Regions from separate parts of the Kocuria nitroreducens genome, predicted to be linked through region 3. Evidence: riboswitches for the same ligand, from Rfam matches in the RefSeq annotation. Region 3 holds a riboswitch; each other region holds the start of a gene.

Region 1 (7,435 bases), on a different contig from region 3:
TCCACGATCATCGGGGCGAGCCGGTCGGCGTAGCCCAGGAAGTACTGCACGACCTCCTCGACGTCGATGTCCCGGCGGTTGTAGAGCTTCACGAGCAGCTCGTTCTTCTGGCGCAGGGCCCCTTCGATCTTCTGCCGCAGGATCGACTCGTCCAGGACGTCCTGGACGCGGATGCCGAGCCGGCCGACCTTGTCCATGTAGGCGGGGCCGATGCCGCGGCCCGTGGTGCCGATCGCCCGTTTGCCGAGGAAGCGCTCCGAGACCTGGTCCATCGTCTGGTGGTACGGGGCCACCAGGTGGGCGTTCGCGGAGATCCGCAGCCGTGAGGTGTCCGCCCCGCGCGCCTCGAGCCCGTCGATCTCCTCGAAGAGGGCCTGGGGATTGACGACGACGCCGTTGCCGATCACGGGGACGGCGTTGGGGCTGAGGATGCCCGCCGGCAGGAGCTTGAGCTCGAACTTGTCGCCGCCCACCACCACGGTGTGCCCGGCGTTGTTGCCGCCGTTGGGCTTGACCACGTAGTCCACGCGGCCTCCCAGCAGGTCGGTGGCCTTGCCCTTGCCCTCGTCGCCCCACTGGGCGCCGACGATCACGATTGCTGGCATTGAACGACTCTCCTGCCTGGATGGAACGGGACTTCCCCCGCGGGACCCGGCGGAGGCGCGCACCGGCCGGGCACGACAACGCCCCTGCGTCGGCCCGCTCCCGTCCGCACGCCCGAGGCGGCGCGGCGCCGGCGGGAGGAGACCCAGGGGCTCGTACCGTGCAAGTCTAGCGGCCCGTGACCCGGGGCAGGCACTCCGCCGCCCCGTCCGGGGACCACCGCGGTCCGATACCCCCGATGCTCATGGGTTCGCCGTCCACGAGGACCCCGGCCGGGTCCCCGTCCTCCGCCGTGCTGTCGTGCTGCGCAGCACCGTGGGCGCCACGGGCCTCGTCGTCCGGGGGCTCGCCCCGGACTCGCAGATCGTCCCGCGCCGCCCCGCGGACCCCCGGCCGGTGGGCGGAGCACTGTTCCCGCGACGGAGCACGGGCTCCCGGCCGAGCACGGACTGCCGTGGTCGGCCGGGAGGTCGTGCCGGGTCAGGCCCCGTCCTGCGCGGATCGCCCGGACAGCAGTTCCTCCAGCCGGTCGTAGCCCTCGGCCATCCCCGCCTCCATGCCGGTGGCCAGGTACTGCTCGCGCGACTCGACGGACGGGTGGACGGACCGGCCCGTGAGCCGGGAGCGCCCGCCGGGCAGGTCCTCGAACGTCGAGAACTCGAGCGTGACCACGTCCGGCCAGCCCTCGAACTCGAACGTCTGGACGATGAGGGCGTCCCGCCGGACGGTGTGGAAGACGCCGTGGAAGGCGTACTCGTCACCGCCTCCCGCGCCCCGCTGGACGAACCGGTAGGACCCGCCGCTGCGGCAGTCGAAGCCGTCGATCCGGGTCTCGAGCCCTCGCGGACCGATCCACTGCCGATACAGCTCCGGGTCCGCGTGGGCGCGGAAGACCTCGGCGGCGGGAGCGTCGAACTCGCGGGAGTAGTCGACGCAGGGGACGCCCTCGGGCGCCGTGACGTGCAGGGTGTTGGTCATGACGGGCTCCTCGGTGGCGGGCGGCTCAGCGGACCCGGGAGGCGAGCAGCTCTTCGAGCCGCTCGTAGCCGTCGGACATGCCGCTCTCCATGCCGGAGCCGGCCATGCCGTCGCGGGCCTCCTGGGTGGGGTAGACGGCGTGGCCGACCAGCCGGCACCGTCCGTCCCCGAGGTCCTCGAAGCGCAGGAACTCGAGGTCGACCACGTCGGGGTAGCCCCCGAACTCGAAGGTCTGGACCACGAGCTCGTTCTCGCGCACGGTGTGCAGGATGCCGCGGAACGCGTAGGAGACGCCGTCCGGGCCGGTGTGGTGGTACTCGTAGGCGCCGCCGCTGCGGAAGTCGTAGGAGTCGACCTCCACGTGCGTGCCGCGGGGGCCGAGCCACTCCCGCAGCAGGGCCGGGTCGGCGTGGGCGCGGAAGACGTCGGCCACGGGGTGGTCGAACTCGCGCTCGAAGTCGATGAAGGGCAGGCCGTCGGGGACGGTCAGGTGCAAGGGGTGTCCCATGGTTCAGTCCTGGGTGTGCTCGCCGCGGTCCGCGGCTCGGGTGTCGAGCACGGCGTCGAGGCGGCGGAACTGCTCCTCCCGGACCAGCCGGTAGCGGTCGATCCACGTCGTGAGCGCCTCGAGCCGTGCAGGGTCCAGGTGGACGGGCCGGCGCTGGGCGTCACGGGTGCGTGTGACGAGCTGCGCCTGCTCGAGGACCTGGATGTGCTTCGAGACCGCCTGGATGGAGATCGCGAAGGGTTCCGCCAGTTCGGTGACCGTGGCCGGTCCGCGGCTGAGCCGGGCGACGATGCGGCGGCGGACCGGGTCGGCGAGGGCCAGGAAGGCCTTGTCGAGGAGGTCGTCGTCGCCGGGGTCCACGGTGTTTGTCAACTGATTCCTTGATCAATCTGTTGGTTGTTAAAGGTTAGGTCTCCTGCGCGGTCCCGGCAAGACCCGAGACCGGATCGTGACGGGCGGGGGTCTCCCCGGGCTCCGCGCGCTCCGTGGAGAGCTGCGACGGCCCGGCCTGCGGCGCCCCGGTTGCCGTGCGCGGCCGCACGGCCGCGGCCAGGCAGGCGGCGGCGACGACGGCCAGCGCGGCCGCCACCCCGCGGTTGACGAAGAACGCGTGGATCTGGGAGTGGTTGCTGAGCACCGTGTACCAGAAGGGCACGGCCAGGGCGGGCAGGGCCAGGACGGCGGCGACCATCCACCGGGCGGGCCCTCCCCGGCGCAGCGCCAGGACCAGGCCCACGCCCGCCGCGAGCAGGCAGCCGGTCAGCACCAGCCCCGAGGTGGGCACGACCTCCCACCAGTAGACGAGGTTGCGGCGCACGCCCGCGCCGAACGCCTCGGAGACCCCCGAGTGGTCGCCCCCGGTCCGGATCCCGACGTTGCGGCGGACCACCTCCAGGGTGGCCGGGACGCCCAGGAAGGCACCGGCGATGACCCAGCGGGCGAGCCACGTGACGGCGAAGGCCACCGGCCAGACCAGGCCGCTCAGCAGCACGGCCACGACGGTCTCCCGCAGTGCCCCCGTGCGGCACCAGACCGCCGCGCCGACCACGAACGCGGACATCGCCCACGGCACGGCGGGGGTCGTGAGGAGGTCGACGAAGCAGAACAGCGCCGCCCCCAGCGCCACCCCCGCGTGCGCCGTCCGGGGCGAGCGCCCCGCCCCGAGCGCGGCGAGGACCACCGAGAGGAAGATGAAGGCGATGGAGATCGACTGGCTGAAGGAGGTCGAGGGCGTGGACAGCAGGTTGGTCCCTGCCAGGTAGGGCAGGGTCAGGGCCAGGGCCACGGCGGTGGAGGTCCGGGCGCGGACGGCGAGGAACGCCCCGCCCAGGGCGAGCACCATCAGGGTGCCCGAGACGATCCGGAGGCCCTCGAGACCGGTCAGCGCCAGCACGGGGCGGGTGAGCACGGTGTAGCCGGCCCAGTACTTGTAGTAGTCGTTGTCGGTGAGCACGGCCCCCTCGGAGAGGGCCCGCAGCTGCTCCGGGCCGCCGCCGCAGGTGGCGAGCCGGGGCATCCGGACCGCCCGGCTGAACGCGGACTCCTCCGGGGACGCCCCCAGGCCCGTGCCCGCCACGACGCACTCGGTGAAGGTGTCCGCGGGGCCGCCCATCCGGTCGATCGTCCCGTGGGGGCCGTAGGTGCCGTCCTCGACCGCCGCCAGCAGGTTCTCGACGATGGGCCGGTCCGGCACCGCCTGGGCCGCCGTCAGCAGCCCGAACAGGGCGAACTGCAGGACCAGGAGCATCCCGAGGCCCTGGGCCCAGGGCAGCAGGGGGGCCAGTCGCGACCGCAGCCCCTCCCGTCCCGCGCTCACGGGAGCTGCCGCCGGTGCTCCGCGTCGCGGGGTCCGGCCCCGTCCGGTCCGTCCCCACCGCTCCACGGCGGAGCCGGCTGCCGCAGGTAGAACAGCCGGGAGGTCTCCCGGCGGATCTTGGCCTGGCCGCTCAGCAGCACGCCCATGAGCAGGAACACCCCGGCCAGGATCACCAGGGAGGCGGCCAGGAAGGCCGTCGGGAAGCGGGGGACGAGGCCGGTGCTCGCGAACTCCGCGACCACGGGGAGGCCGAGGACCAGACTCAGCAGGAACAGCGTCAGCGAGACGGCGCCGGTGACGAGGAACGGGCGCTCGTGGAAGAGCAGCTGCCCGAAGACGCCCAGGATGCGGAAGCCGTCGTGGTAGGTCCGCAGCTTGCTCTCGCTCCCCTCCGCCCGGTCGCGGAAGCCGACGGCGACCTCGGTCTGCGGCATCCGCGCGTTGACGGCGTGCACGGTCAGCTCCGTCTCGATCTCGAAGCCCCGGGAGAGGCCGGGGAAGGACTTGACGAAGCGGCGCGAGAAGACCCGGTAGCCGCTGAACATGTCGGAGACCTTCCGGCGGAAGGCGAAGGTGACGAGCGCGTTGAAGAACCTGTTGCCGGACTCGTGCCCCGACCGGTAGGCGGTGCCGGTGACCTGTCGGCGCACGCCCACCACGTGGTCGTAGGGCCCGGCCAGCAGCGTCTCGATGAGGGCGGGGACGTCGGCCACGTCGTAGGTGTCGTCGCCGTCGATGAGCACGTAGACGTCGGCGTCGAGGTCCGCGAATGCGCGCCGGACCACATTGCCCTTGCCCTTCTCCTCCTCGCGCCGCACGTGCGCCCCCGCACGCCGTGCGGCCTCGGCGGTGCCGTCGGTCGAGCAGTTGTCGTAGACGTGCACCTCGATGCCGGGCACCGCGGCGAGCAGGTCGGTCACGACCCGGGCGACCGCCGTCTCCTCGTTGTGGCAGGGCACGACGGCGACGATGCGGGGGGTGGAGAGCATGGGCACTCGTTCCTGCGGTCGGGGGGCGGGCTCGTCCATTATGACGAGCGGGCGCGGGGCGCGGGACCGCGGGCCGCCGCCCGTGCGTCACCGTGCGTCCGTGTTGCGTCCTGTGACGCCGCGGTCGTCACAGTCGGCGCACCGGCGTCTTCTGGGCGCCCGCACTTGGCAGCACGGCGGGACAGCCGCTGGAATGGGTCCTGCATCTATCCAGAGCGGCCGAGAGACCTGGCTCGTCGACGCCGCAGCAACCATCCGCGCCCCCGCCACGGGGTCCGCGGAACGGTGCTCCCGCCAGGACCGATGGAGCTGTCGCAGCCTCCCGGGTCCACCCCGAGGAACGGCTGCTGCCCTCCCTCGGGGTGACCCTTGGAGGAAGAACGTGACCCCACGCCCGACCGCCCGGCCGGCGCCGCCGTCCCTGTCCTACGAGCTCTATCCACCGCGCAGCGCGGCGAGCGCCGACACGCTGCTGCAGACCATCGAGGCGCTCGAGCCGACCTGTCCCGACCACGTCTCGGTGACGTACAACGGTGACGAGCGGCGCCGGGACGGCTCGCTCGCCCTGCTCGACCACCTCCTGGCCCGCACGAGCCTGCGGCCCCTGGCGCACCTGACGTGCGTCGGCAGCACCCGGGCCGAGCTGGAGCAGACCGTGGCCGCGCTGGTCCGCCGCGGGGTCCGGGGCGTCCTGGCCCTGCGCGGGGACCTGGACCCGGGGGCGGAGCCGGGCGAGCTCCGGCACGCCGGCGAGCTCGTGGAGCTGGTGCGCGAGGTCGAGCAGCGCCACACCGCGGCTCTGGCGGCCGGCCGGCTCGCTGTGGGCGTGGCAGCCTATCCGACCCGGCACGCGGAGTCGCCCTCGTTCCGGCACGACGTCGAGGTGCTGCTGGCCAAGCAGCGCTCCGGGGCGGACTTCGCCATCACGCAGGTCTACTTCCGCCCGCAGCGCTACGAGCGCCTGGTCGCGGCGGCGCGTGCGGCGGGGGTGACCATCCCGATCGTCCCGGGGATCATGCCGGTCACCGACCCGCGGCGGCTGCGGACGCTGTGCCGGCTGGCCGGTCTGGCACCCCACCCCGGTCTGGCCGCCGCGCTGGAGGACGCGCCCGGTCCTGCCGAGCGGCACCGCGCCGGCGTGGCCTTCGCAGCACGGCTGGCCCGGGCCGCCCTGGACGCCGGTGCCCCCGGCCTGCACCTCTACACCTTCAACGAGCACCCGGCCGTGCTCGACCTGCTGGAGCACGTGGACCTCCCGCGCGTGCCGCACGTGCCCGTCCCGCTCGACGACCTGCTGCTCCCCGCCTGAGCACGCACCGCACCACCGTTCCGCACGACCACCGACACTTCTTCAGGAGATCCGCATGACCACTGTCCCGTTCCCCGCCGCCACCATCACCGGTTACCCCCGGATCGGCCGCCGCCGCGAGCTGAAGAAGGCCCTCGAGGCCTACTGGGCCGGGCGCTCGACCCGCGAGGAGCTCGAGTCGGCGGCCGCCGACCTGCAGCTGGCGACCCACCGCCGGCTCGTGGAGCTGGGCCTCGGCGCCCAGGACTCGTCCCTGCCCGCGGCGTTCCCCCTCTACGACCAGGTGCTGGACACCACCGTGGCCCTCGGCGCGGTCCCGTCCCGCTTCGCCGACCTCGCCGACGCCCAGGGCCGGCTCGACCTCGACGCGGGCTTCGTGCTCGCCCGCGGCGACGCCGGGCGCGCCCCGCTCGAGCTGACCAAGTGGTTCGACACCAACTACCACTACCTCGTGCCCGAGATCGGCCCGGGAACCCCGTTCCGCGCCACCGCCGACCGGCTGGTGGCCGACGTCCGCCGCGCAGCCGCGCACGGATTCAGCGTCCGGCCGGTCCTCGTGGGCCCCGTGTCCTTCCTCCTCCTCGCCAAGGCCGACGACGACGCCCCTGCGGGCTTTGACCCGCTGCAGCGGCTCCCCGAGCTGCTGCCCGTGTACGCGCAGCTGCTGCAGGAGCTGCGCGCGGCCGGCGCGGACTGGGTGCAGCTGGAGGAGCCGGCCCTCGTGGCGGACCAGGACGTCCCCGCCGAGCAGCTCGCCGCGTCCGTGTGGGACGCCTACACGACCCTGACGGCCGTGGCCGGGCGCCCGCAGCTGTTCGTCACCACCTCCTACGGCTCCCCCGGGCCGCTGCTGCACCCGCTGGCCTGCTCCGGGGTGGAGGCCCTGCACCTCGACCTCGTCAAGGGCGGGGTCCCCACGCCCGAGGAGCTGGAGTTCTTCCAGGGCGAGGACTCCGCCGTGCTCGTGGCCGGCGCCGTGGACGGGCACAACGTGTGGCGGGCCGACCTGGCCGGCCGGCTCGACCAGCTCGCGGAGCTGGCCCGCGGGGGTGCCCAGGTGTCCGTGGCCTCCTCCACGTCCCTGTTCCACGTCCCGCACGACGTGGCCGAGGAGACCCGGCTGGACCCGCAGCTGCGGAGCTGGCTCGCCTTCGCCGATCAGAAGGTCGGCGAGATCGTCACCCTGGCCCGCGGTCTCGCCGCCGGGCCGGAGGCGGTCGCGGAGCAGCTGG
Region 2 (7,435 bases), on a different contig from region 3:
GCTGTACAACGCGCTGCTGGCCCCGGTCTTCGAGTGGGGGATCGCGATCTACGACCTCGAGCTCGACGAGTACCGCGAGGGCCGCAAGACCAAGGCGGAGCTCCAGCGCGCGCTGAAGGCCCTCGGCGTCAAGTTCGTGAAGCAGGCCGCGAAGGACTACGTGGCCACGCCCGCCGCCGCGACGCTCACCGGTTCAGGCAAGCAGGCCCTGGCCGCGACCCTCACCGCCAACGCCGTCCGGAACATCTGGGCGCACGCCGTGATCTTCTGCGGCCACTTCCCCGCTGGGGCGGACACGTTCACCGAGGCGCAGATCGAGGGCGAGACCCGCGGCGACTGGTACGTGCGGCAGATGATCGGCTCGGCCAACATCTCCGGGTCCAAGCTGATGCACCTCATGACCGGCAACCTGTCCTTCCAGATCGAGCACCACCTGTTCCCGGACCTGCCCTCGAACCGCTACGCCGAGGTCGCCGTCAAGGTGCGCGAGATCTGCGAGCGCTACGAGCTGCCCTACACCACCGGGCCCCTGCCGAAGCAGGTCGCCTCGGCGTGGGCGAAGGTGTTCCGCCTGGCCCTGCCCTGATCCTTTCCCGCCCGACGACAGGCCGAACGGCCGCGATGCCCCGGCACGCGGCCGTTCGGCGTGCCGGGGCGCGGACGGGCGCGCAGCCCGCAGCACAGGCGGGACCGGGACCCGGCCGGGCGCCTGTCGGGCGGCGTTGGTAGGCTCGCGGGACCCGCACGAAAGGCAGGCCATGAGCTCTCCCCAGCGCGTCCTCATCACCGGTGCCACCGGTTACATCGGAGGGCGCCTCGCGCCCCGGATGCTGGAGGACGGGCACGCCGTGCGCGTGGCCGTCCGGTCACCGGGCAAGCTGCACGCCGTGCCGTGGCGGGACCGGGTGGAGGTGGCCGAGACGGACCTCAACGACCTCGACGGGATGACCGCCGCGTGCCAGGACGTGCACACCCTGTACTACCTGGTGCACTCCATGGGCGCTTCCCGGCAGTTCGAGGAGGAGGAGGCCGAGATGGCCCGGACCGTGGCGCGGGCCGCCGAGCGGGCCGGGGTGCGGCGCATCGTCTACCTCTCGGGTCTGCACCCCCAGGGGGTGGAGCTGTCCCAGCACATGCGATCCCGGGTCCGCGTGGGCGAGATCATGCTCGAGAGCTCCGTCCCGGCGGTGGTCTTCCAGGCCGGTGTGGTCATCGGCTCCGGCTCGGCGTCCTTCGAGATGATCCGCCACCTCGGCGACACCCTCCCGATCATGCCGGCGCCGTCCTGGGTGACCAACAGCATCGAACCCATCGCCGTCCGTGACGTGCTGTACTACCTGGTCCGTGCGATGGACCTGCCGGAGGACCTCAACCGCGCCTTCGACATCGGCTCCCGCGACGTCATGACCTACGCGGATGCCATGCGCCGCTACGCCCGGGTCGCCGGGCTGCGCCGGCGGGTGGTCTTCCACCTCCCCCTCCCCGCACCCCGGCTGTCCGGGTTCTGGGTGGGCATGGTCACCCCGATCCCCCTGGGCCTGGCCCTGCCGCTCGTGCAGTCGCTCCAGCACGACGCCGTGGCGGGCGAGCACGACATCGACGACCACATCCCGCAGCCCCCCGAGGGGCTGGCCGGCTACCGCCGCGCGGTGGCCCTCGCGCTGAAGAAGATCGAGGACAACTCCGTGGAGACCACGTGGGACGTCCACTACAGCTCCTCCGAGGCCGCCGCGGACCCGCTGCCCTCGGACCCGGACTGGGCGGGGCGCACGGTGTTCGTGGACGAGCGCAGCCGCACGGGCCCGGCGCGGCCCGGGCAGGTGTGGCGGGTCATCGAGTCCATCGGCGGGCGCAACGGGTGGTACTCGCTGCCCCTGGCGTGGCAGGTCCGCGGCGTCATGGACAAGCTCGTGGGCGGGGCCGGCCTGAACCGCGGCCGCCGCGACGCCACGGACCTGCAGGTGGGCGAGTACGTGGACTGGTGGCGGGTCGAGGCCATGGAGGAGGGGCACAAGCTGCTCCTGCACGCCGAGATGCGCGCCCCCGGCCGGGCGTGGCTTGAGCTGTCCGTGGAGCCCGAGGGCGACGGCAGCCGGTACAGGCAGCGGGCCATCTTCTTCCCCCGGGGCCTGCCGGGCCGGCTCTACTGGTGGGGTGTGTGGCCCTTCCACGGGTTCATCTTCCCGTCGATGGCCCGCAACATCCTCGCCGCTGCCGCCGCGCTGGACGACCCCGGGCCCGGGACCCGGGACCGGCAGGCGGACCAGGCCGCCGGGCGGCTCACTCCTGCCGGGCAGGACCCGGTCCGCGGCTGACCTCCTCCGGGCCCGCCACGGGCCGGGGACCGGGACGGCCCCACTCGCTCCAGGAGCCGTCGTAGACCGCGACGTCCTCGCGGCCGACGAGGTGGGCGCCCAGCGCCAGGACGCACGCCGTGAGGCCCGACCCGCAGCTGGTGACGATCCGTCGTCCCTCGGGCGCGGCCGCCGCGATCCGCTCCCGCAGCTGCGGCAAGGGCAGCAGCCGCCCGTGCGCGTCCTGCAGGTCGGTGTACGGCAGGTTGACCGCCCCCGGCATGTGCCCGGGGCGCAGACCCGGCCGCGGCTCGGGCTCGGTGCCCGCGAACCGGCCGGCGGAGCGGGCGTCCAGGACGGTGGCGCCCGGGTCGGCCAGGGCGCGCGCGACGTCCTCCGCCCCGACGAAGCCGTCCTCACCGGGCACGAGCTCGACGTCGCCGGGCGCGGCCGGCGGCGCGGCGTGCGCCCCGGTGGGCCGGCCCTCGGCGACCCATGCCGGGAGGCCGCCGTCGAGGACCGCGACCCGGTCGAAGCCCGCGGTCCGGAGCATCCACCAGACCCGGGCGGACGCGAAGATCCCCTTGCCGTCGTAGGCCACGACCGTGCTCGTGCGCGAGACGCCGAGCGCGCGGGCCGCCGCGGTCAGCTGCTCCGCCGGGGGCGCCGTGTGCGGCAGGGCCGAGGACGGGTCCGAGAAGCTCCCGTCCAGGTCCAGGCGCAGGGCGCCGGGCAGGGCCTCCTCGGCCCGGTTGAGCGTGGAGCTCGCGTCCACGAGCACGAGCCGGGGCTCGCCGAGGTGCTCGGCCAGCCACTCCGTGCTCACCACGGATCCGGGGAGCTCGAGCGGGGCGTCGTCGTCGTACGGGGTGCCGGTGCTCATGCACCCCAGGCTAGTGCCCCCGGCAGCCGGGGTCAGGAGGCGCCGGCAAGGGCGCGCTCGAGGTCCTCCAGCTGGTCCTCGACGTCCTCGATGCCCACCGAGAGCCGCACCAGGTCCACGGGCACGGCCAGCGCGGTGCCCCGGACGGAGGCGTGCGTCATCTCCGAGGGGTAGCAGATCAGGGACTCCACCCCGCCCAGGCTCACCGACAGCGAGTACAGCCGGGTGCCCTCCGCCACCGACCGGGCCGCGGCCTCCCCGCCGGCGAGGCGGAAGGAGACCATGCCGCCGAACCCGCGCATCTGCGCGGCGGCGAGCGCGTGGCCGGGATGCCCGGGCAGCCCGGGGTAGAGCACCTGGGAGATCTCCGGGCGCTCCAGCAGCCACTCGGCGATCCGCTGCGCGTTGTCCTGGTGACGCTCCATCCGCAGGCTCAGGGTCTTGAGCCCGCGGGCGGCCAGGTAGCTGTCCTGGGGGCCGGCCACGGCGCCGGCGGCGAACTGCTGGAAGCCGACCGTCTCGGCGAGCGGGGCCCCGCGCCACGCGGCCATCCCGACGACCACGGCGCCGCCGAGCACGTCGGAGTGCCCGCCGATGTACTTGGTGGTGGAGTGCACCACGGCGTGCGCGCCGAGCTCCAGGGGGTTCTGCAGGTACGGGGACGCGAACGTGTTGTCGACGACGAGCAGCGCCTCGGCGTCCCGGGCCAGCTGGGCCCAGGCCGCGACGTCGGCGATGCCGAGCAGCGGGTTGGACGGCGTCTCGAGCCACAGCACCTTCGTGGCACCGGGCCGCACGGCCGCACGGACGGCGTCGAGATCCGTGATCTCCACGGGCGTGTGGCCGATGTCCCACGGGGCGAGGACCCTGGTGATCAGCCGGTTGGTGCCGCCGTAGCCGTCGGCCCCGAGCACGATGTGGTCGCCCGGGCGGAGCACCGCGCGCAGCAGGGCGTCCTCGGCGGCGATCCCCGAGGCGAACGCGAACCCGCGCACGCCGCGCTCCAGGGCCGCGAGCTGCTCCTCGAAGCCGCTGCGGGTGGGGTTGGAGCCGCGGCTGTACTCGTGCCCGGCGCGCAGCACGTTGATCCCGTCCTGGGCGAAGGTGGAGGTCTGGTAGATCGGCGGGATGACCGCCCCGGTCAGCGGGTCGGGCTCCTGACCGGCGTGGACGGCGGTGGTGGTGAAGCCCCCGTGGCGGGTGCGGATCTCGGTGGAGGACGTCATGGTGGGGCTCACTTCCGGAAGGTCTGGACGGTGCCGACGACGGTGTCGAGGGCCTGGCCGAGATCGGCCACGAGGTCCTGGGGGGACTCGAGGCCGACCGACAGCCGGATCGTGGTCTCGGCGATCCCGCCGGCGCGGCGCTGCTCGGGGGTGAGACGGCAGTGCGTCATCGCCGCCGGGTGGGCCACGAGGCTGCGGGTGTCCCCGATGTTGGCGACCAGCTTGAACAGCCGGAGCGCGTCGATGAACGGACCCACGGCGTGGTCTGGGGCGGCGAGGTCGAAGGAGAACACGGAGCCGGTCCCGCGCGGGAAGTCCCGGGCCGCGATCCCGGCGCCCGGGTCCCCGGGCACGCCGGGGTGGTGGACGCGGGCGACGGCGGGGTGCCCCGCCAGGAACTCGGCCACCTCGAGGGCCGAGTCCGTGTGGCGGGCCACGCGCAGGTCGAGGGTCTCGGTGCCCTGCAGGATCTGGCTGGCGTTGAACGGGGACAGCGTGGTGCCGAGGTCGTGCACGTACTTCGCCCGGACCAGGTGCAGGTAGGGGCTGGTCCCGGCGCACTTCTCGACGAGGCTCAGCCCGCCCCAGCGGGCGCGCGCCTGCGTGAACTGCGGCCACTTCCCGGGCCGCGCGGACCAGTCGAAGGTCCCGCCGTCCACGACCGCCCCGGCGAGCGCGTTGCCGTGCCCGCCCAGGAACTTGGTGGCCGAGTGCACCACGATGTCGGCGCCCTTCTCCAGCGGCCGGTACAGGGCCGGGGACGCGAGGGTGTTGTCGACGACGACGGGCACCCCGGAGGCCCGGGCGACGTCGGCGATCCCGGGCAGGTCCGGCAGGGTGGCCAGCGGGTTGCCGATGGACTCGAGCAGGAACGCCCGGGTGTCGGGGCGCACGGCCGCGGCCCACGCCCCCGGGGTGGTCGGGTCCACGAAGGAGACCTCGATGCCGTAGTCCGCGAGGGAGTCGGTGAGCAGGTCCACCGTCCCGCCGTAGAGCTTCTCGGAAGCCACGAGGTGCTTGCCGGTGCCCTGGCCGAGCAGGGCCAGCAGCGCGACGGCCACGGCGGACTGCCCGGAACCGGTCGCCACGGCGCCCGCGCCGCCCTCGAGGTCGCTGATCCGCTGCTCGAGCACGGCCACCGTGGGATTGCCGGTGCGCGTGTAGGTGAAGCCCGCCCGGGTCTGGGCGAACATCTGCCGGGCCGCCTCGTAGTCCGGGAACTCGAACGCCGCGGTCTGGTAGATCGGCACCGTCAGGGTGCGCTGGGTGACCTGGTCGTGGGTGCCGGAGTGGATCTGCCGGGTTGCGAGGTCGTGGTCGGTCACGGGGATGGACATGTCGCTGCTCCTGTGCCTTGCTCTTACCCGCACCGGTCATCCGCACGGGCCCGGTGGGCGCGCCGCGGAAGATGCAGGCCGCTTCCTCATCCGAACCACCCAATGAGCATGGGGTTGGTGCGTGACCCAGTCGGAGCTTGGCGGTCACGTCTCGTGAAGCTGGAACAACACTATGCGCAGAGGTAGTGGGTGTCCTTCCGCGACGCAAGATGACGACCGTGACGGTTCATGACGCCGGCCGTGCGCGGGCCCGTGCCGGAGCCGCGCGTCAGGCCCGGGTGTCGATGTCCTCGAAGATCAGGAACGTCTGGGTGTCCACCACACCGGGCAGCTGCTGGATGTGCTCGAAGATCACCTGCCGCAGGTGCACGGTGTCCACGGCCCGCACGAGGAGCATGACGTCGAAGTTCCCCCCCACCAGGGCGATGTGGTGCACGGCGGGGATCGCCCGGAGCTGGGCGCACAGCTCCCGCCAGGTGTTCTGCTGGAGCTTGAGCGTCACGTAGGCGGAGGACTGCAGGCCCGCCCGCACCGGGTCGATCACGGTGCTGAAGCGCAGGATCACCCCCTCGTCCCGGAGCCGGTTGATCCGGGCGTAGGCGTGGGCGCGGGAGACGTGCACGGCCGCGGCGATCGCGGTCACCGACTGCCTCGCGTCCCGGGAGAGCGCCGCGAGGATCTTCCGGTCGGTCTCGTCCAGCGGCACGGGGGTCGAGGGCACGGCGGGCTCCTTCGGGGCGGGTCGGTCGCAGCCTCCGGAACGCGCCGGACGAATGCGTGTGCTCCACGCCACACTAGAACATTTCGTCCACGTGCCGTGCACTGTTCGTCTCAGTCTTCTGCACTTTCCCGGCCTTGTGGATACGAACCATGCCCCGTTCTCATACTGGGAAGACAGAGTTGCACCGGCCTTCCTGCCTCCCCGGGTCCGCGATCGGACCGGGGACCGACCGAGGGGACATCATGAGCCAGACCGTCGAGACCCCCGAGGACCCCATCCTCCGGGCCTCCCAGACCTTCGGCATCACACCGGAGCAGTACATGCTCCCGGCCCGCGGCGAGATCCGCATGGTCGATCCGAGCGGGCAGCTGCTCGCCCCCGAGGAGCAGGGCACCGGCCCCGGCCACGAGTACCCGCTGCCGGCCAGGGACGTCCTGCTGGAGGCCTACGAGAAGCTGGTGGTCGGGCGGCGGGTCAACGACCAGAACTCCGCGCTGGTCCGCCAGGGGCGGATGGCCGTCTACCCGTCCAGCCACGGCCAGGAGGCCTGCCAGGTGGCCGCCGCCCTGTGCCTCCGGGAGGACGACTGGCTGTTCCCCACCTACCGGGACACCGTGGCGGTCATGACCAAGGGCGTGGACCCCCTGCAGGTCATGGCGATCTTCCGCGGCGAGTGGCACGGCGGCTACGACCCGTACGAGCACTGCGTGGGCATCCAGTCCACCCCGCTCACCACCCAGCTGCTGCACGCGGTGGGCGTGGCCCACGCGGCCAAGCTGCGCGGCGAGGACACCGTGGTCCTGGCGATGTGCGGGGACGGCGCCACCAGCGAGGGGGACTTCCACGAGGCCCTGAACTTCGCGGCCGTGTTCAAGCTGCCGGTCGTGTTCTTCGTGCAGAACAACGGCTACGCGATCTCCGTGCCCCTGTCCCAGCAGTCCGCGGCCCCGAGCCTCGCCCACAAGGCGGTCGGC
Region 3 (7,435 bases):
GACGACGTCCTCGGCCACCGCGGTGCCCAGCTCGTGCCGGCGCAGCTGATGGGGGCGCCAGGACTCGTCCACCACCGTGTAGTACAGGGCGCGGGCGTCGGGGGTGAGGAACGATCCGTAGAAGGTCCCGGGGATCTCGTCGGCGAGCAGCACTCCCGTGGTGAGGTCCCGGACCCGCAGGGTGAAGCGCTCGTCGCCGGTGACGTCCTCGGCCCAGGCCAGCAGCTCCCCGTCCTCGGAGACGTCGAAGCTGCCGAGGGAGTAGAACTCGTGCTTCGCGGCCTCCGCGTTGGCGTCGAGGAGCACCTGCTCCCCGGTCATGGGGGTGCCGGGCTCGACGACGGGCGGGGTCCAGTCGGCGAGGACGTCGCCGGTGGTCACCGCCGGGACCCGGCAGAACACCTGGTGCGCGCCGCCCTCCACCGTGCGGGCGAAGTACCACCAGGCGCCGCGCCGACTGGGCACGGACAGGTCCGTCTCCTGGGTGCGGTCCTTGATCTCCCCGAAGATCGTCTCGCGCAACCCCGCGAGGTGGGCGGTGGCGGACTCCGCGTACTCGTTCTCCGCGGCGAGGTGGGCCAGCACCTCGGGGGAGTCCTTGTCCCGCATCCACTCGTACGGGTCGGAGAACACGTGGCCGTGGAAGGCGCGCTCGACGGGCTGCCGGCTGATCTGCGGGGGAAGGACTGTCATGGGTTCCATCCTAGGGAAGACGTGCCGGGGAGCACGGTCCGGACGGGGCAGGGGCAGGGCGGTCCCGGCAGGACGGGCCCGGGCACCGCTCGCCGCCGTGTACGCGGGCCGTCCGGTGCGCCGGTGCCAGAATGGCCGCATGAGCACCCCCGCCCACCTCGCCCCGCGACCGCCCGCCTTCGGATCCACCCGCGCCGACCTGTGGCTGCAGGTGCTCCTGGTGCTCGGGGTGTCCCTGGGCGCCTCGGCCCTCTACGCGGTGCTCTCCCTCGCGGAGCACCTCGCGCGCGGACCGCTGTCCGAGGCGCAGGCCACCATGAACCCGCCGCTGAGCCTGCAGCCCCTCTTCGACCTGCTCCGCCAGCTCACCGGCATCGCCCTGGACCTGGTGCCGGTGCTGCTCGCGCTCTACCTGCTCGCCGGCTCCGCCGGCGCCCTGGGCACGGTCCGCCGGCGGATCGGTCTCGACGCCCGCATGCCCGTCCCGGACCTCGGCCTCGGCACCGTGCTCTTCCTGGTCATGGGCCTGGGGACGCTGGCGCTCTACGGCGCCGGCCGGGCGCTGGGCGTCACCGCGGAGGTCACCACGTCCGGGCTCGCCCCGCACTGGTGGACGGTGCCCGTGCTGCTGCTCTCGGCCGTGCGCCACGCCCTGGTCGAGGAGGTCGTCGTGGTCGCGTTCCTGACCGACCGGCTGACCCGCATCGGATGGAGCTGGCCCGTGGTGCTGGTGGTCACGGCCCTGTTCCGCGGCAGCTACCACCTCTACCAGGGGATCGGGCCCTTCCTTGGCAACGTGGTGATGGGCCTCGTCTTCGCGGAGCTCTACCGGCGCACCGGCCGGGTGATGCCGCTCGTCGTCGCGCACTTCCTGCTCGACGCCGTGGGCTTCCTCGGCGCCGCCCGGCTCCTGGGCTGAGCCCGGAGCCGCCCGGCAGAGCCCGCAGCCGGCCAGCGCCCGGACCGGCGGCGGCCAGGGCCCGCCCGGCCTCAGATGGTGACGGGGCCGTCCGGGGTGCTGAAGGAGACGGAGAGCACCCCCGGGGCGCCGTCCGGGTAGCGCCAGTCGACCTCGAGGCCCTCGAGTGCGGTCTCGACGGGGGCGCCCAGCCACTCGGCGACCCGCTCCGGAGCCCCGGCGATGGCCATGCCCGCGAGCCCGACGTCCGTGATCCGCGCCTGGGACGGGTGCATCTCCGGGGCGGAGTCGAAGCGGATCATGAACGGCAGCTGCGGGTCGGCGATCAGGCCCTTGACGCCGATCTGGTGCCACTCCAGGCACCGGCCGTCCGGGAACACCCGATGGCCGGGCACGGACCGGCGCCCGAGGCGCTGCTCGAAGGGGGCGAGGTCGTCGACCTCCACGACCCAGCCCAGCCAGCCGCCGCCGGCCGCGGAGCGGGCGCGCACCGCCTGGCCGAAGGGCGCCTTCTCCGCCGCCGGGTGCTCGAGGACCTCGACGACCTCCACGTACTGGTGGTTCGTGAGCGGCAGGATCATGTTGCGGGTGCCGAACCGGGGGTGCACCCCGCCCTTGACCGGCTCGATCCCGAGCTCGTCCGCGATGCGCTCGGTGGTGGCCGCCAGGCCCTCCGGGCGGCAGGCGTAGGACACGTGGTCGACTCTCATGGGCTCATCGTGGCACCCTGTGAGTTTCGTCTCCAAATCGGCCCGCGGCGCGCCGGGGACGGTGCGGGCGGTGCCCGGTTCCGGGTGTCACGGCCGGGCCCGGCTTGACGCCGTGTCGCCCGTGTCCGGAGAATGCTGTCCAGGTCATGAGCGCCAGCGTCCAAGCCCCAGCTAGCTGGCCGGCAACCCTCCACCGCGGTGGGGTGCCCTGGGTGAAGACCAGGCTCCTCGCGACCGGCGAGCGAGCAAGCGCGGGTCCCCGGCGTCCGGCCGCACCGCCCCGGCCGGGACGGGACCCCTGATCTCCGCAAGGAGTCCCACGGCATGTCCGATCTCCCCGCCACCAGCACCGACGTCCCCGCCGCCCGCACCGACGCGGCCGCGCCCGAACGGCCCACCCCGGAGAACCCCGGGGGCTGGGCCTTCGAGACCCGGCAGATCCACGCGGGGCAGAGCCCCGACCCGGTCACCGGCTCCCGCGCCCTGCCGATCCACCAGACCACGTCCTTCGTCTTCCCCGACGCCCAGGCCGCCGCCGACCGCTTCGCGCTCGCCGAGCTCGGCCCGATCTACACGCGGATCGGCAACCCGACCACGGAGGTCGTGGAGAACCGGATCGCCGCCCTGGAGGGCGGCGTGGGCGCCCTCATGCTCAGCGCGGGGCAGTCGGCGACGACGTTCGCCGTGCTCAACGTCGCCGGAGCGGGCGACCACATCGTGGCCAGCCCCAGCCTGTACGGCGGGACCTACAACCTCTTCAAGTTCACGCTGCCCAAGCTCGGCATCGAGACCACCTTCGTGGCGGACCCGGACGACCCCGAGGCCTGGCGGCGGGCGGTCCGGCCGAACACGAAGGCCTTCTTCGCGGAGACGATCCCGAACCCGCGCAACGACGTGCTCGACATCGAGACGGTCTCCGGGATCGCCCACGACCACGAGGTGCCGCTCATCGTGGACAACACCGTGGCGACCCCGTACCTGGTCCAGCCCTTCCGCTGGGGCGCGGACGTCGTGGTGCACTCGGCCACCAAGTTCCTGGGCGGGCACGGCACGGCCATCGGCGGCGTGATCGTGGACTCCGGGGCCTTCGACTTCGGCCGCTACCCGGAGCGCTTCCCCGGCTTCAACCAGCCGGACGAGTCCTACGGCGGCCTCGTCTACGCCGAGGCCCTGGGCGCGGAGGGCCCCTTCGGTGTCAACCTGTCCTACATCCTCAAGGCCCGGGTGCAGCTGCTGCGCGACCTCGGCTCCGCGATCTCCCCGTTCAACGCGTTCCTCATCGAGCAGGGCATCGAGACCCTGTCGCTGCGGATGGAGCGGCACGTGGCCAACGCCGAGAGGGTGGCCCGCTGGCTCGAGGCGCGCCAGGACGTGCGCTCGGTGTCCTGGGCCGGGCTGGAGTCCTCCCCGTGGCACGAGCGGGCGCAGAAGTACGCACCCCGGGGCGCCGGGTCGATCCTGGGCTTCGTCCTCGACGGCGGCCGGGAGGCCGGAGCCGCCTTCGTGGACGCCCTGACCCTGCACTCGAACGTCGCGAACATCGGCGACGTCCGCTCGCTCGTGATCCACCCGGCGTCCACCACGCACAGCCAGCTCCTGCCCGAGGAGCAGCTGGCCTCCGGCGTGGAGCCCGGCTTCGTGCGCCTGTCCGTGGGCCTGGAGAACATCGACGACATCCTGGCGGACCTGGAGCAGGGCTTCGCCGCGGCCGCGGCCGCGCACGGAGGGCAGGAGTGACCGTGACGGTCGTGGGGGGCACCGACGCCGGGACCGCCGTCCGCGAGGACGGCGTGCCGCGGGTAGCCGGGATCGGCGAGCTGGAGCTCGAGTCGGGCTACCGGCTGCCCGACGTCCGGATCGCCTACGAAACCTGGGGGACGCTCGCCCCGGACGGCTCCAACGCGGTCCTCGTCGAGCACGCCCTCACCGGCGACACCCACGTGGCGACCGGCCGGGCCCGTCCCGGTGCCTCCGAGACCGAGCGGCGCGCCGCGGAGAGCGGCGGCTGGTGGGAGGGCCTGGTCGGCCCCGGCGCCGCCATCGACACGGACCGCTGGTTCGTGGTCTGCACCAACATCCTGGGCGGCTGCTACGGGTCCACGGGCCCGGCGACCCCTGCGCCGTCGAGCGTGGACCCCGAGAGCCGCCCCTGGGGCTCCCGCTTCCCGCTCGTCACCGTCCGGGACTGCGCGCACGCCGAGGCGGCCCTGGCCGACGCCCTCGGCATCGACGCCTGGCGCCTGGTCATCGGGGGCTCCATGGGCGGGGCCCGGGCCCTGGAGTGGGCCGTGACCTACCCGGACCGGGTCCGGGCGTGCGCGGTGGTCGCCGCATGCGCCCAGTCCAGCGCGGAGCAGCTCGCATGGGGCCAGGCGCAGAAGCTCGCGATCCGCCAGGACCCCCACTTCCGGGGCGGGGACTACTACGACGGCCCGCTGCCCGTCACGGGTCTGGGCCTGGCACGGCGGATCGCCCACATCACCTACCGCTCGGCCGACGAGCTGCACCACCGGTTCGGGCGCTCACCGCAGGCCGACGAGCAGGTCATCGACACCCACGCGGACGGGCGGGGGCGCTACCAGGTGGAGAGCTACCTCGATCACCAGGCGTCCAAGCTGGCCGGCCGCTTCGACGCCAACAGCTATCTCGCCGTCAACGAGACGCTCATGTCCCACGACGTCGCCCGGGGCCGCGGCACGCTCGAGGAGTCGCTGTCCGTGGCCTCCTGCGAGTGGCTCGTGGCGGCGGTGGACTCCGACCGGCTCTACCTGCCCCGCGAGTCCGACATCCTGGCCGCCGCGCTGCCCGGGGACGTCCGACGGCACACGCTCACCTCGCCCTCGGGCCACGACGGCTTCCTCATCGAGACGCCCCAGCTCGGCAAGCTGCTCGTGGAGACCGTGCTGCGCGAGCCCTGAGCCGTCGCGGCGGCTCAGGGGCCCGGGTGGCACACTGGTGCCATGACCGACACCTCCGTCCCGACCGGGACCGCCACCCCCTTCGCCGTGTGGAGCAACGACGCCGACGCCCGCCCCGGCACCCCCCTGCTCGTGCTCCTGCACGGCTACGGCTCGCACGAGCACGACCTCATGGGTCTCGTCCCGGCCCTGCCGGACGAGTTCAGCGTGGCGTCCCTGCGCGCCCCCGAGCCCGTCCAGTTCGGCTACCAGTGGTTCCCGCTGGCCGCGGACCTCAGCTACGCCCTCGACCGGGTCGCCGAGGCCGTGGAGCCCGTCGCGGCGTGGCTGCGTGAGCTGGCCGCGGACCACCCCAGCATCACGCTGCTCGGGTTCTCGCAGGGCATGGCCATGGCCACGTCCCTCGCCCGCCACATGCCCGGCGAGATCGCCGCGGTGGTCGGGCTCTCCGGGTTCGTGGTCCCCGGGGAGCACCCCCTCTTCGCCGACGACCGGCTGCGGGAGCAGCCGCTGCGGATGTTCTGGGGCCGCGACCCGCAGGACCCGGTCATTCCGCAGGAGCTGGTCGACTCCACCGCCGAGTGGGCCCTGGAGCACGCCGAGGTCATGAAGGTGCACTACACCGGGATCGGCCACGGGATCAGCCAGCAGGAGGTCGGGCACGTGCGCGAGTACCTCACCCAGGTGGTGCTGGGCGACCCCGCCCGCCGGGTCAGCCCCCCGCGGTGATCCGGACCGAGGCACCGCCGGCGGAGACGACGTCCCCCGGGTGCAGCTGCCGGCCGCGCCGCGTCTCGACCTCGCCGTTGACCGCGACCTGACCGTCCTCCACGAGGCCCCGGGCGTGCGCCCCGTCCTCGGCGAGGTTCGCCAGCTTGAGGGCCTGGCCCAGCCGGATCATGTCGTCGCGGATGGGCAGTTCGCCGGGTCCGCCGGGCTGCTGGGGAGTTGTCATGGCCCCATTGTCCCAGGTCCCATGCGGTCGGCGGGCACGGCGGGAATTGGCTACCCTGGAACGAGGACGTCGCTCGCGGCGTCCTCGTTCGTGACGGCCGCCGACGGCCGGTTCCCGGCGGGGCACCGCCGGGCCACACCACCCACCACGCGCGTCCGCAGCCGGCGGTCGGGCGAGACCCCGGAGGAAATCCACATGGCCCCCAAGTCCACACTGGACAACGTCATCTCGCTGGCCAAGCGCCGCGGTTTCGTGTTCCAGGCGGGTGAGATCTACGGCGGTTCCCGCTCCGCCTGGGACTACGGGCCCCTCGGCGCGGAGCTCAAGGAGAACATCAAGCACGAGTGGTGGCAGACCTTCGTGCGCGGGCGCGAGGACATGGTGGGCCTCGACTCCTCGATCATCCTCCCGAAGGCCGTGTGGGAGGCCTCGGGGCACGTGGCGACCTTCACGGATCCGCTCGTGGAGTGCACCTCCTGCCACAAGCGCGCCCGCCAGGACCACCTGGTCGAGACCTTCGAGGAGAAGAAGGGCCGCGCCCCGGAGAACGGCATGGCCGAGATCCCCTGCCCCAACTGCGGGACCAAGGGCCAGTGGACCGACCCGCAGCAGTTCTCCGGGCTGCTCAAGACCTTCCTCGGCCCGGTCGACAACCAGGAGGGCCTGCACTACCTGCGGCCCGAGACCGCGCAGGGCATCTTCGTGAACTTCAACAACGTGGTCACCTCGGCCCGGAAGAAGCCGCCCTTCGGCATCGGCCAGATCGGCAAGGCGTTCCGCAACGAGATCACCCCCGGCAACTTCATCTTCCGCACGCGCGAGTTCGAGCAGATGGAGATCGAATACTTCACCCACCCGTCCGAGGCCGGGCACTGGTTCGACGAGTGGGTCGAGGCGTGCTGGAGCTGGTTCACGGACCTGGGCATCGACCCGGACCACATGCGCCGCTACGACGTCCCCGAGGACGACCGGGCGCACTACTCCGCCGGCACCATCGACATCGAGTACCGGTTCGGCTTCCAGGGCAACCCCTGGGGCGAGCTCATGGGCGTGGCCAACCGGACCGACTACGACCTCGGCGTGCACAACGAGCACTCGAACACGGACCTGAGCTACTTCGACCAGCAGACCGACGAGCGCTACGTCCCGTACGTGATCGAGCCGTCCTTCGGCCTGACCCGCTCCATGATGGCGTTCCTCGTGGACGCGTACACCGAGGACGAGGCTCCCAACTCGAAGG

What was found. A riboswitch is a leader RNA that binds a small molecule or an ion and turns the genes downstream of it on or off. The one in region 3 is predicted to bind S-adenosylmethionine.
Region 1: it holds a riboswitch for S-adenosylmethionine, as region 3 does, so the genes downstream of both, ACFYE1_RS07800 (methylenetetrahydrofolate reductase) here and ACFYE1_RS03745 (bifunctional o-acetylhomoserine/o-acetylserine sulfhydrylase) in region 3, are expected to answer to the same signal.
Region 2: it holds a riboswitch for S-adenosylmethionine, as region 3 does, so the genes downstream of both, ACFYE1_RS11260 (O-acetylhomoserine aminocarboxypropyltransferase/cysteine synthase family protein) here and ACFYE1_RS03745 (bifunctional o-acetylhomoserine/o-acetylserine sulfhydrylase) in region 3, are expected to answer to the same signal.

The regions. Positions count from the first base shown of each region.
Region 1 is NZ_JBHZTC010000009.1:39,980-47,414, forward strand. It holds gene ACFYE1_RS07770 (adenylosuccinate synthase) at 1-605, opposite strand, end outside; gene ACFYE1_RS07775 (SRPBCC family protein) at 1,084-1,581, opposite strand; gene ACFYE1_RS07780 (SRPBCC family protein) at 1,607-2,089, opposite strand; gene ACFYE1_RS07785 (ArsR/SmtB family transcription factor) at 2,093-2,449, opposite strand; gene ACFYE1_RS07790 (hypothetical protein) at 2,496-3,905, opposite strand; gene ACFYE1_RS07795 (glycosyltransferase) at 3,902-4,894, opposite strand; SAM riboswitch class I at 5,098-5,204, shown strand; gene ACFYE1_RS07800 (methylenetetrahydrofolate reductase) at 5,277-6,203, shown strand; gene metE (5-methyltetrahydropteroyltriglutamate--homocysteine S-methyltransferase) at 6,259-7,435, shown strand, end outside.
Region 2 is NZ_JBHZTC010000014.1:85,165-92,599, reverse strand. It holds gene ACFYE1_RS11280 (fatty acid desaturase family protein) at 1-586, shown strand, start outside; gene ACFYE1_RS11275 (SDR family oxidoreductase) at 759-2,315, shown strand; gene ACFYE1_RS11270 (sulfurtransferase) at 2,281-3,177, opposite strand; gene ACFYE1_RS11265 (cystathionine gamma-synthase) at 3,210-4,403, opposite strand; gene ACFYE1_RS11260 (O-acetylhomoserine aminocarboxypropyltransferase/cysteine synthase family protein) at 4,412-5,740, opposite strand; SAM riboswitch class IV at 5,778-5,899, opposite strand; gene ACFYE1_RS11255 (Lrp/AsnC family transcriptional regulator) at 6,009-6,461, opposite strand; gene ACFYE1_RS11250 (thiamine pyrophosphate-dependent enzyme) at 6,704-7,435, shown strand, end outside.
Region 3 is NZ_JBHZTC010000004.1:90,274-97,708, reverse strand. It holds gene ACFYE1_RS03760 (S9 family peptidase) at 1-693, opposite strand, end outside; gene ACFYE1_RS03755 (CPBP family intramembrane glutamic endopeptidase) at 833-1,612, shown strand; gene ACFYE1_RS03750 (VOC family protein) at 1,684-2,322, opposite strand; SAM riboswitch class IV at 2,465-2,580, shown strand; gene ACFYE1_RS03745 (bifunctional o-acetylhomoserine/o-acetylserine sulfhydrylase) at 2,647-4,059, shown strand; gene metX (homoserine O-acetyltransferase MetX) at 4,056-5,240, shown strand; gene ACFYE1_RS03735 (alpha/beta hydrolase) at 5,283-5,969, shown strand; gene ACFYE1_RS03730 (RNA-binding S4 domain-containing protein) at 5,953-6,195, opposite strand; gene ACFYE1_RS03725 (glycine--tRNA ligase) at 6,391-7,435, shown strand, end outside.